DNA from 3 places in the Paenibacillus sp. FSL K6-1122 genome. Region 3 is predicted to be linked to each of the others. Evidence: riboswitches for the same ligand, from Rfam matches in the RefSeq annotation. Region 3 holds a riboswitch; each other region holds the start of a gene.

Region 1 (4,290 bases), 300 kb from region 3:
GCTTTCGCTTCTGCAGAGAATAAAACTGTGAAATTGGATATAACTTTATTAAAGCAGGGTATTCCTTATGAAGTAATAGAATCCTGGAGCCCTGAGTTTAAGAAAAGTCTTTCGAAAGAAGATGGATCAATTGAAGTAGTGGCTCATGAAAAAGCCTCAGCACCTGAATTCAACGGAGAGGTTGGACCACTTGGAAATATCAAGGATGATCAATTTGACTATTATATAACCATAGTTCGAACTGATAATGTTAATAATCGTGAGCGGTTTATGGTTGCATTAACAGGAAAGTGGAAATCAATGCCTTTTTGGCGCTTATCTGATGCTTATGGCGCTTCTTTTGATAAAGAAATTTGGAGAACAGTTCCAGGTTCTGGGTATTATGAAGATAAAGTCAAGTATAGCGGAAACTCTACGTTTACAACTTTAGGAAGTGGACGTAATTTCTCATATACTGGTGAGAATGGTGTTGGATTCAATGCTGATCTCAAAGGGGGCATTATTATAACAGAACAGGTTGCCTCTGCCGTCTTTACAATAGAACATAAAAAGCAAGGAAATCAAAGTGGTCTATCTCAAATACAATCCAATTACTACCACATTAAAGGTACGGGCAGTGTAGGATTGAGTTTTGGAGCTCTAGAGGTTAGCTTCTCAGGCTCTGCTGATAATGATTCCAGAGGTACACTTAAAAATTTTAATTATTAATAAAGTCTTTGTTAAATATGTTTATGTAATATAAGGTAGAATAAATTTAAATTAACAAAAGAGAACGATATAAAAATCGTTCTCTTTTACACATTTCACTCAAAAAGAGAGGTGAATAAATTAATGCGATTTTTATATATTTTTATCTTGTTCCTAGTCGGTATGGGTTCTTCCGCACTTCTACATGCTAGTAATCTTAAACTTTCTGATGGCGTGCTGTTTGTCATCGCAGGTATCCTATTTCAGATTTGGCGTAAGTTGGATTGAATCCAAGAGTTACGGTGAAGCGGGTTTGGCCTTGTCCAAACATTAATCAATATTTATAATTTAAAGCTTCAAAAAACCTTCATCACTTGGCTCCCTTAGGAGCGTGTCCGATATTCCTCGGCTTTTTCCTGCATCCCGGCAGCTACAGCCTCATTCTCGGACAACCCTTTGTCTGCGGCAAAGGCACGAATGTCCTGCGTGATGCGCATGCTACAGAACTTTGGTCCACACATGGAGCAGAAATGAGCTTCTTTGGCCCCTTCTGCCGGCAGTGTCTCATCATGGTAGGACAGCGCACGTTCCGGGTCCAGCGACAGGTTGAACTGGTCCCGCCAGCGGAACTCGAAGCGTGCCTTGGACAATGCGTCATCGCGGCGCTGGGCACGTGGATGGCCTTTCGCCAGATCGGCGGCATGAGCTGCGATCTTGTAGGCGATGACCCCTTCCCGCACATCATCCTTGTTGGGCAGGCCCAAATGTTCTTTTGGCGTAACATAACAGAGCATGGACGTGCCGAACCAACCAATCATGGCCGCACCAATGGCGGATGTGATGTGATCGTAACCCGGGGCAATGTCGGTCGTCAGCGGCCCCAGCGTATAGAACGGTGCCTCTTTACAGATCTCCATCTGCAAGTCCACATTCTCTTTGATCTTATGCATCGGCACATGCCCCGGACCTTCGATCATCACCTGCACATCATGCTTCCATGCGATCTGCGTCAGTTCCCCGAGCGTAGCCAGTTCCGCCATCTGAGCTTCGTCATTCGCATCGTAGATACTACCTGGACGAAGTCCATCTCCCAGCGAAAACGCCACATCATACCTTTTCATAATCTCGCAGATTTCTTCAAAATGAATGTACAAAAAGTTCTCCTGATGATGCGCAAGGCACCATGCTGCCATAATGGACCCACCGCGAGATACAATGCCTGTCATCCGCTTGGCCGTCATAGGGATATAACGCAGCAATACACCTGCATGAATCGTAAAGTAGTCCACGCCCTGCTCTGCCTGCTCTATGAGTGTGTCACGGTACAACTCCCAAGTCAGCGCTTCCGCTTCGCCATTCACCTTTTCCAGCGCCTGATACAGCGGCACCGTACCAATCGGCACAGGTGAATTGCGGATAATCCATTCCCGGGTGGTATGAATGTTTTTGCCTGTGGATAGATCCATCACGGTATCCGATCCCCAGCGTACCGCCCAAGTCATCTTCTCCACCTCTTCCTCGATGGAGGAAGATACAGAAGAGTTGCCTATATTGGCATTGATCTTCACATGAAAATGACGACCAATCAACATCGGCTCACTCTCCGGGTGATTGATGTTGGACGGCAGGATGGCCCGTCCACTCGCCAGCTCCTGTCTTACAAATTCCGGTTCCACGCCTTCACGAATAGCGGCGAACTCCATCTCTGCCGTAATGACTCCCTGCCTCGCATAATGCATCTGAGTCACACAGCGTCCTGTCTGTGCTCGCAGCGGTTTGCCTCGTAATCCAGGGTACTCTTCGGCTCCAGCTCTCTTTCCTCCGGGCTTCAGTCCGTTATCCTCCGGTTTAACCGTACGGCCTTGATAAGCTTCAACATCGCCACGCTCTGTGATCCAGCGAGTGCGCAGGGCTGGCAAACCTGCGCGGATATCCGCATGAAATGCGGGATCGATCATCGGGCCGCTCGTATCGTAGACACGCAACGGTTCGTTATGCTCCACCCCTTGGGGAGTATTCGTGTCATGAAGGGCTATCTCACGCTCCGGTACAGCAATGTCCGGCCGTGAGCCCTGAATGTAGACTTTGCGGCTGCCCGGAAAGGGCTGGACCCGTCCGGCCGCCCCTGTTTCTTTTTCCACCTGCTGACCGTTATGTTCCTGTTCCATCGCTTGTTGTCCCGTTTGATTTCCTGTACTCATGTTCACTTGTCTCCTCCTCAGTGTTCGTCGCTTGTTTGGTTGGTTTCATCATTAGCTCGCTTACGTACCTGTCCCAAATCATGCGCAATGCAGAGAAGAAAGAGCGATCCTACACCAGACCAGGGGAGACACTTTTCATGTACAGTTAACAACAGACGGAGGCTGCCACAGATCATCGATCTATAAGACTTCCCTCCTCATCCAAGCCCACTTCCGCAGGTTATCGAAAAAGAAGCCCATAAAATCCGCGCTATATCGCCCGTTCCCTGTATATAAAAAAGCCGGTCCCCGAAGGAACCGACTTTTATGTCCATCACCAATAATGCACCTTTATGCAGCTCCTTAACGGAGCCCTACAAGGGTCACATCATGTGGTGGTTGTGGTCATATCGCCGATTACTTCCCTACGCTGGTATGATCCAGATCAGGTGCAAAGGGTCCGGAATCTCATGCGATTCCGTCTCAGTCCGGACAATTCGGACTCCCCCAGTAACGTTAATTAGTTGCAGCTTACATAAGCCGCCGTTCATATTCAATGAAGCTGGCCCCGCTGGGCCGTCCATTACAGAGTAGCGCAACCGGAACATAAAAACAACCTTTATATTCCAAATGATCAAACTCTATTGGAGAAAAAACTTACATCAACATCAGGATAACATGAGCCCCATTTGCGTAGCAGCATCCTTCAACACAGGTGCGTATTCATGCAATGTCTCCTGCGAAAGTCGGCTGACAGGTCCTGAGACCGAGAGGGCAGCTGCAATATTGCCTCTGCGATCCATAATCGGTACAGATACCGCGGCAGCTCCCGGCTCACGTTCCTCGTAACTTGTGGCATATCCGTTATCCCGGATATCTCCCATCTGCGCTAAATACACCGCGGGATCAATAAACACCGGCCATTCCGGCCCGTTCATCAGTTCTTCACGATCCTCGTCCGTGGCAAACGCCATCAGGACTTTGCTGGAAGCCCCCACAGACAGCGGGAGTCTAACACCAACGGGAGCAACTCGGCGGATCGCCTGATCACTTTGCACAGCCTGAATCCGTATCCGTTCACTGCCATCACGCAGGTACAGACTCACGGTCTCCCCCAATCGATCTCTCAGTCGCTCCATCGCAGGCAACAGCAGAATAGCGGGATCATCACTGCGGGACATATGAGCTGACAGCTCCCAGATTCGGATGCCAAGTCGGTACTTCTCTGTTGCTGCATCGCGGATCACGAACCCTCGATCCTCCAGCGTAGCCATCAAACGGTGGACTGTACTTTTGTGCAGGCCGATCTGGCTGGCAATTTCGGTGAGTCCCAGATCACTGCGTGTGGTAAAACATAATAATATATCCAGCGCCCGTTCCACAGCCCGGACGGTTAACTTGCGATCTTCCATGGCATAATGCC
Region 2 (4,290 bases), 560 kb from region 3:
AAAGACTCCACCAGAAACGCAATGACAAAACATAATATGAATTGAAGCAGTATTTCAAGCGGGGACATCTTGCCGAGTAACCCACTGTGCCATAGATTGAAGAACATCATGACCAAGACCATTCCTATACACATCATTAATCCGAAAATAATTTGTTCCTTCTTGCTGGTTGGCAATTCTCTCATCCTCTCTGTTTACCTTCGTAATTATAGAGATGAGGAAACCCTTCACATAAGTGAACATTCTGTGAACAACTGTGATTTTTCCAATTTAAAACTATATTTGACAACCATGTAGTACAGCTCTATGATATCCCTTAAAATGGTAGAAACATTCACTACATAAGGAGGTTTTGATTGTGAGTTTTCAAAAGCGCATTGACCACGTCGGCATTGCCGTTCGTGATCTGGAGACCACGCTGCGTTTCTACACGGAGATCGTTGGTCTTGAATTGAAAGACCGGGTAACCCATACTAACGGCGTCATTCAGCTCGCCTTTCTCGGCTTCAATGGAAGTAACGAGACTGAGATTGAGCTAATTCAAGGATACAGCGACAAGCTGCCTTCCGAAGGTACGGTGCACCATTTTGCGATCCACGTGGATGATCTTGATTCTGAGTACAAACGCATTCAATCCACCGAAGCCGAATTTATCGATGGAGAGATTATTACACTACCTAACGGTTACCGCTATTTCTTCATCTATGGACCTGAAAAGGAATGGATTGAGTTCTTCCAGCGCTAAGAAATGGAGCTGATTTCATGAACATTTTAATTACCGGCGCAGCCGGAAAAATTGGACGTGACTTGTCCCAACACTTGTCAGAGACATTTCACCTGCGACTAACGGATTTGAATATCGACAGACTGCATACGTATCAAGGGACAGGCCATGAGATCATGACACTGGATGTGACAGACCCCGAAGCCTGTCAGCATGCTTGCGAAGGCATGGATGTGGTTGTACATCTGGCGGGAGATCCTTCCCCGCATGCCGGATTTTATGAATCGTTGTTGGACATCAATATCAAAGGCACATTTAATGTATTCCGTGCAGCCAAGGACCAAGGTGTACGAAGAGTCATTCTGGCAAGCAGTGCACAGACGATTGAGGGGTATCCCATTGATGCTCAGGTCTATCCGGACATGCCGACACGCCCACGGAATTTGTACGGGGTTAGCAAATGTTTTGGAGAATCGCTCGCTTCCTATTTTGCGTATACCGAAGGTTTACAAAGTGTTGCGGTGCGTATAGGTGCATATGATGATTTTCAACCGGACGGACCCGTGCTGGAGGCAAGGGATATGAGCGCGTATATTAGTCCAGCTGACTTGTGTGATTTGATGTTCAAAGCAATTACAACTACCGATCTGGAACCCTTCACCATACTGCATGGGATCTCGAATAATCGGTTTAAACGATTAAATCTGGAAACCACTCAGAAACAGGTAGGTTATGACCCAAAATCCGATGCTTTTGCACTCAGTCAGATTGCCTTATATGATTCCCCACGATAATTATTGAAAATAACACATCCAAACAGGCTGTTATACATATGTATAACGGCCTGTTTGATAACTTATACGTGTCCCTATCCAGTTCATGACTGGACACGTTCCACCGGCTGGCCTATAATTACACCTAGTAATGCCCGTAACTTCATAGTTTCCCAGGGGAGTCGGAATTGGCCGGCTGAGAGTGTATCCCACCAAGATACTAACCCTTAGACCTGATCTGGATCATGCCAGCGTAGGAATCGGAGTATATCGAAATGGCACAGCCCTATGGCTGAACGCCACCTCTCTAACGCCTGCACGCGTCCCGGAATACGGGGCGCTTTTTTAATGTTCTTTTATATAGCCAGAGAGCTAAAAAAAGTGACGTTATCCAGATCTCAACTGGTATAAATCTGTCGATTTATGCAAGATGATTGGATATGAAGCCAAGGAGTACCCCGTGCCAATCGGCCGGACATACCGAAGGAGAGAACCACAGATGAAATGGCGTAAAACGATGGGATTGTTGCTCTTATGCGTGCTTATGGTGACTGTAGCCGCATGTGGTGGCAAAGAAGCTGCCCCAGCTGGGCAGAACGGCAACACAAATACGGAAAGCAGCAACGAAGGTGACACTGCCGCCCTGAAAGATATTAAAGTGGTGCTCGACTGGACACCAAATACGAATCATACCGGCCTGTATGCAGCTGTAGATCAAGGTTTTTATAAAGCCGAAGGCTTGAACGTGGAGATTGTACAACCAGGTGCCGGTGGCGCAGATACAATGGTTGCCTCCAATGAAGTGCCTTTTGGCGTAAGTTATCAGGAGAGTGTAACTCAAGCCCGCACACAGGGTCTTCCATTGGTCTCCATCGCAGCAGTTATTCAGCATAATACATCTGGTTTCGCTGCTCCGGCGGATCGGAATATCAAGTCACCGAAAGATTTTGAAGGTAAAACCTATGGCGGTTGGGGTTCCCCAGTCGAAGAAGCCGTGATGCAATCCATTATGGAAGGCGACGGAGCCGATGTATCCAAAGTGAAAAACATTAATATGGGTGACGCCGACTTTTTCACCGCAGTAAAACGGGACATTGATTTTGCGTGGATTTTCTACGCCTGGACGGGGATTGAAGCCGAACTGCGCGGGGAACCGATCGACATGTTATATGTGAAGGATTATTCAGATGCACTGGATTATTACACGCCTGTCCTCGTAACAAACGAGCAAACGATCCAAAACGACCCTGAGTTGGTGAAAGCATTCCTGAAAGCCACTTCAGAAGGATATCAATACGCAATTGATCATCCCGAAGACGCAGCGAACATTCTGATCAAGGCCGTACCGGATCTGGACAAAGACCTCGTACTGGCAAGCCAGAAGTGGCTTAGTCCCAAGTACACAGATGACGCCCCGCGCTGGGGTGAGCAAAAACAGAAAGTGTGGCAGAACTACACCGACTGGATGTTTAGCAAAAAACTGCTCGATGAACAGATCGATGTGAGCAAGGCATATACGAACGAGTTTTTACCCCAATAAAATTTCTCATATAAAACGAACTTAATATTTACACGATGACGGAGAGGACAGAAATAACGTGAAAAAGCGAAGCGGTCGCCTTTATCACCGGATTTTCCCTTTAGAGAAAGGGAATCAAAAAAATCTGGGGATAACAGCGATTGGAAGGTTATTCTGTCATCGAAGTGGCAAGTGTAACAGTCATTAGTTCATTTTATTTATCACGAAAGGAGCCGTGATCTCTCATGGCAAGCACACTACTTAGCATTCAAGTTATTCCCAAAACGCCAAATGGCGAGAACTCTTATCCTTACGTTGATCGCGCCATTGAAGTTATTCAGCAATCCGGCCTGAAATATCAGGTGAACGCGCTCGACACCACAATGGAGGGGGAACTGGAGGAACTGCTGGAAGTTGTACGTAAAATGCACGAGGTACTTGTGGAGGCTGGCAGCCCAAGCATCATCTCCCAGATCAAAATCGCCCATAGCCCTACTGGCTTCAGCATGGATACCCTGACGGAGAAGTATCGCTAATGCCTGCCTATTTCAAAAGTGTATGGCCGCCCATTGTGGCGGTTATTCTCTTTATAGCGATATGGCAGGGAGCCGTCTCCCTCTTCCATATTGAGAAATGGATGCTGCCTGCACCGTCCGACATCGCCCGCGAAGCGGCAACCCAGGCCGAACGACTTGGCATGCACGCTTCTGCAACCATTCAGTTAACGCTGATTGGATTCGCCGCTGGAACAGCGGTTGGATTACTGATTGCGATGGTGCTGCATTTAGTCCCTTTTCTCAAGTCAGCCCTGTATCCTTTACTTATTCTTAGTCAAAATATCCCAACCATTGCGCTCGCACCGCTCCTGTTAATCTGGTTTGGATTCGGGCTGTTGCCAAAGCTGATTACGATCATCCTGGTATGTTTCTTCCCCGTTGCAGTGGCGGCCATGGATGGCTTGACCCGTACTGACGCCGCGATGATGAACTATATGCGCATGGCTGGTGCGAAACGTCACCATATCTTCTGGAAGCTGGAGCTCCCCCATGCGCTGCCATCCGTGTTCTCCGGTGTCAAAATTGCCGCTACCTATAGCGTGATGGGTGCCATCATCGCCGAATGGATTGGTGCAGACAAGGGTATTGGTTATTATATGATGCTGCAAAAGTCGGCTTATCGCACCGATCGTCTATTCGTGGCGATCATGATTATTGTCGCGCTCAGCTTGCTGCTCTTCCTGTTCATTGCCCTGCTGGAGAAGCTGCTCGTGCGCT
Region 3 (4,290 bases):
TGACGAACCGGGTAAGTTGGTCTTTTTTTGCTTCAATGCCAGCTTCACTTGCAGTCAGGACCAATTCATAATAATCAGGCACACCATAATCGACGGGGTTAATCGATTTCATGGCATGTCCTTCTTTCTCCAAAATCAATTGTTCATGGTTAATAAAACCACCCATAATCGCATCCGCTTGTCCGGAAGCCAGCGAAGGAATCAGATCGAACCCAACGTCGACCAGATTTATGTTGTCGGGATTGCCGCCATCCTTACTGATCATCGTGCGTACCATCGCTTCGTACAGAGGAATGGAGGAATAACCAACAGTCTTTTCTTCAAGATCTTTGGGTGAACTTACGTTGCCATTTGCTTCGGTCAACAGATGCACAAGCGGGTGGCGAACAACAGCAGCAATGGAACGTACAGGAATGTTCTCGCCACGCGCGAGCAAAATTTGGGGCTGGTAGCTTAGGGCCAGATCAATTTTTCCGGCAGCAACAAGTTTGAGCGAATCATTGGTATCCGCAGGCATCTGAATATCGACATCCAGACCTTGGTCTGCAAAGTATCCTTTTTCCTGAGCCACATAGATGAAGGAGTGTACTGCATTCGGGTACCAGTCGAGCATGATAGACAGTTTATCTTTGGCGTCTGATGCTGGTTCGGTTGCAGACGGATCTGTTTGCTGTGTATTGGTTGCCGAATCTGTTGTTGGCGTATTTTGGCTAGTGTCTGTGGTGCTGCATCCGCTAACGATCAGCAAAAGGCTAATGAGCATGATGGGAAGCAGGGAGTATATACCTTTGTTATTCATAAATGAAGTACCTCATTTCATCGTTTTGGTTTGTAGAAAATGGGCAACAGCATGTTAACGATAATGTGACAGTGAACTGATTAAAGATGTTGCTGAAATTGTGCATAAGATATGTTTTGTTTTGAAGATTGTAACTACTGTATTTACATCTAATTTCTGTCTAAGTATTATCCAACCTTTCTTTTGCCTCCATGACGATGACGCCGTATGCTAAATCGTTTCTCCAGCCAGGTAATCAGTACAAACAAAACGATCCCAAGCAGAGATAACAGCAAAATGGCGGCAAACATCGCATCCGTGTTCATGTTGCTGGACATACGACGGCTGAAGTACCCTAGACCTTTGCTACCACCGAGCCATTCGCCAATCGTTGCCCCAACCACGCAGTACACCACAGACATCTTTAGCCCCGAGAAAAAAGAGGGAAGTGCCAGCGGAACCTGGAGTTTGCAAAAAATATCCCACTTGTTGGCGCCCATGGTGAGCAGTAGTTCACGCTGCTCCGGATCGCCTTGGCGGAGTCCATCGTAGGTACTGACCACAATGGGGAAGAATGCGATTAAAAATACCACCGCGACTTTGCTCCACAACGTGTAACCAAACCACAAGATAAATACGGGGGACAAGGCGATCAGCGGGATGGTCTGACTAATTACAATGAAGGGATATAGGGCCTTTTCAATCGACCGGTTCATATGCATGCCTGTTGCTAGCGTAATTCCGGTCACTATGGACAAGCCAAAACCAACAACAACCTCCATAAAGGTAGCAGGTAGATGGATAGTCAACAGCAGACGGCGATGCTCAACCAGTGAGCTTACGATGGCCGTGGGTGCAGGAATGATAAATGAGGGCACCCATCCCATACGCACAATCGTTTCCCAGATCGCCAGTAATAAGAACATGAGCATAATAAACAAACCATATTGGGAAAACGACCTCGAGAGCCACTTCGAACACCACGCCCAGACGCTGACCTCAGCTCTATCGCTTTGCATGCAATTGTTCCTCCAGTTGTTGTCTCATCTGCACGAGAGCCGGTTCGTAGATCATGTCCGAATGCCTTGGGCGTGGTAAAGGAACCGTCATCTCACGCAACTGCTGACCTTGCCCCCCTGGAGTTAACAGAATGATACGGTCACTTAACAGCAGGGCTTCTTCAATGTCATGTGTAATGAACAACACGGTTTGTCCAAAGCCCTCCCACAGCTCCAGCAACCAGCGATGCATTTCTCGTTTGGTTAAGGCGTCGAGTGCACCGAAGGGTTCATCCAGCAACATGAGCTGCCCGCCTGTAAGCAAGGTACGAAGCAATACCACCCGCTGCCGCATGCCGCCGGATAACTCATCCGGGTAGGCCTGCTCATAACCTGACAGGCCGAACCTTGCCAACCCAGCTAGGATGTTTGCCCGTAACTTGTCCTTGTCCTGTCGGCCTGGTGCAAGCTCGGCAGGCAGCATGCAGTTCTCCATGACGGTACGCCAGGATAACAGCAGATCTTTCTGCGGCATATAGGCGACTCGTCCGAGCCGTTGTCCTTGCGGGACATCAGCTATATCGATGGTGCCAACGGTTGGTTCATGCAAGCCTGCGAGCAGCTTGAAGAGCGTGCTTTTACCTGATCCGCTGGAGCCGATGAGCGAGACAAATTCTCCTTGTTGAACCTGAAGCGACACATTGGAGAGCACGGGGGAATCCTTTTTTTTCGGAAAAGCGAAGCTTACGTTGTGAATGGTTACATGGTTATCCATCTGATCCTCACCCCCTTGATGTCAGACTGCTGCAATAACAACGGCATCCTATACTCTGCAAAAGGAACAAAAAAGACCCACCCATTTCCGGAGAAATGAGTGGGTCTGTAAGTTAAATCCGCAATTTATCTTCACATACATGAAAAAATTCCGCTTACTAAAAGGCCGCTCCACTTCCCTCCGCTGGTATGATCCAGATCAGGTTCAAAGGGTCCGAATAGTCATATTCGTCTCAGCCGCAAGGCTCCCCTAGTGCAAAAGTTCAAGATATGCAGTTGTGTGTTCAGCATATATCACTTGAACATGAACTGTAAAGAGGCAGCATGATGGATTTCTTGAGATGAGCGTGGAGTCAGACCCGAACAACTGAACAATTTACCTGGGCTCCCTAACCCGATATAATAGTAGTGGCGCATATTGGCCGGATCACAAATGCAGGCGGGATTGTTCTCCCTCCGAAGCAGAATGGGGACCCGAGTTGAAAACGTTCAAAAAAGTATATATTGAGATCACGAGTATCTGCAATCTGGCATGCAGCTTCTGTCCGCAGACACAGCGTGCCAAAGGATTCATTGACCCTGAAGTCTTCAACAATATACTGGATCAAGTTAAACCACACACCAATCATATTTATCTACATGTCAAAGGTGAACCCTTGTTGCATCCCAAAATAGATCTGTTGCTCGATTCCGCACATGAGAAGGGACTCAAGGTGAACATTACAACGAATGGTACACTGCTGCCCAAGACTCAGCATAAATTGCTTGGCAAACCGGCGCTGCGGCAGATGAATTTCTCCCTGCACAGCTTCGATGGGCATGAAGGTTCAACAGATCGTGACGGGTATCTGCGTCATATTTTGTCCTTTGTACACGAGGCCGTTAAGCACAATGTCATCATCTCATTCCGACTTTGGAATCTGACGCAGGATAACTTCACAAATGCTCAGATGAATCGAAATCGGGAGACCCTTGAAGTATTGGAACGTGAATTCAATCTCGACTTCCGCATTGAGGAAAAAGTAGTTCCAGGCAGTGGGGTCAAAATTGCCCCGAATGTATACCTGAATCAGGACCATGAGTTCCAGTGGCCAAGTCTGGATGCGCCTGAAGATGACGGTAAAGGCTTTTGCCATGCACTTCGCGGTCAGGCAGCTGTGCTTGTAGATGGAACGGTGGTTCCATGCTGTCTCGATGGCGAGGGTGTGATTAACCTGGGTAATGTGCACGAGAAGTCATTCTCGGAGATTATTGAGGGTGAGCGAGCGAACAATCTGGTATATGGCTTCTCCAAACGCGAAGCTGTAGAAGAGTTGTGTAGAAAGTGCGGTTATCGTCAGAGATTTGGAGCCTGATATTTTATATCAGCAAGCCAGAAGACATTCAAGATCACACATTTGGAGACAAATGTAGTGGTCTTTCTTTGTTATTGGGGATTAAGTGAGGGGTACATACGTTACAAATGAGCATACCAGAGGTTGATATCAGCATATTGTTTGAGAAACCTGATATGCAAAAAATGCCGATATGACAGGGATTGTGCGTTGTCATGATATATCTGATCTAATGATTATTCTAGTTACCTCCCTTATTTGGTAAGATTAGGTTGTAGATCGGACAGAGGTGCACCTCTGACGATCTTCCAGTACAAGCCCAGGCTGTACACTACCAAAAAACGAGAGAATAAGGGAGGAATAAAGTTATGAAAAAAATGTTGACGTTGTTACTGTCCGCTGGTTT

Evidence for each region. A riboswitch is a leader RNA that binds a small molecule or an ion and turns the genes downstream of it on or off. The one in region 3 is predicted to bind thiamine pyrophosphate.
Region 1: another riboswitch for thiamine pyrophosphate. It lies ahead of thiC (phosphomethylpyrimidine synthase ThiC); the one in region 3 lies ahead of NSQ20_RS04700 (ABC transporter ATP-binding protein).
Region 2: another riboswitch for thiamine pyrophosphate. It lies ahead of NSQ20_RS02315 (ABC transporter substrate-binding protein); the one in region 3 lies ahead of NSQ20_RS04700 (ABC transporter ATP-binding protein).

Annotation. Positions count from the first base shown of each region.
Region 1 covers NZ_CP150272.1:749,410-753,699, reverse strand. Annotated here, with positions in the region: gene NSQ20_RS03480 (hypothetical protein) at 1-708, shown strand, start outside; gene thiC (phosphomethylpyrimidine synthase ThiC) at 1,071-2,855, opposite strand; TPP riboswitch at 3,273-3,386, opposite strand; gene NSQ20_RS03470 (IclR family transcriptional regulator) at 3,536-4,279, opposite strand.
Region 2 covers NZ_CP150272.1:487,655-491,944, reverse strand. Annotated here, with positions in the region: gene NSQ20_RS02330 (hypothetical protein) at 1-185, opposite strand, end outside; gene NSQ20_RS02325 (VOC family protein) at 359-745, shown strand; gene NSQ20_RS02320 (NAD(P)-dependent oxidoreductase) at 763-1,518, shown strand; TPP riboswitch at 1,663-1,775, shown strand; gene NSQ20_RS02315 (ABC transporter substrate-binding protein) at 1,997-3,037, shown strand; gene NSQ20_RS02310 (thiamine-binding protein) at 3,262-3,552, shown strand; gene NSQ20_RS02305 (ABC transporter permease) at 3,552-4,290, shown strand, end outside.
Region 3 covers NZ_CP150272.1:1,046,484-1,050,773, forward strand. Annotated here, with positions in the region: gene NSQ20_RS04690 (ABC transporter substrate-binding protein) at 1-799, opposite strand, end outside; gene NSQ20_RS04695 (ABC transporter permease) at 967-1,797, opposite strand; gene NSQ20_RS04700 (ABC transporter ATP-binding protein) at 1,784-2,551, opposite strand; TPP riboswitch at 2,710-2,812, opposite strand; gene NSQ20_RS04705 (radical SAM/SPASM domain-containing protein) at 3,030-3,905, shown strand; gene NSQ20_RS04710 (pectate lyase) at 4,253-4,290, shown strand, end outside.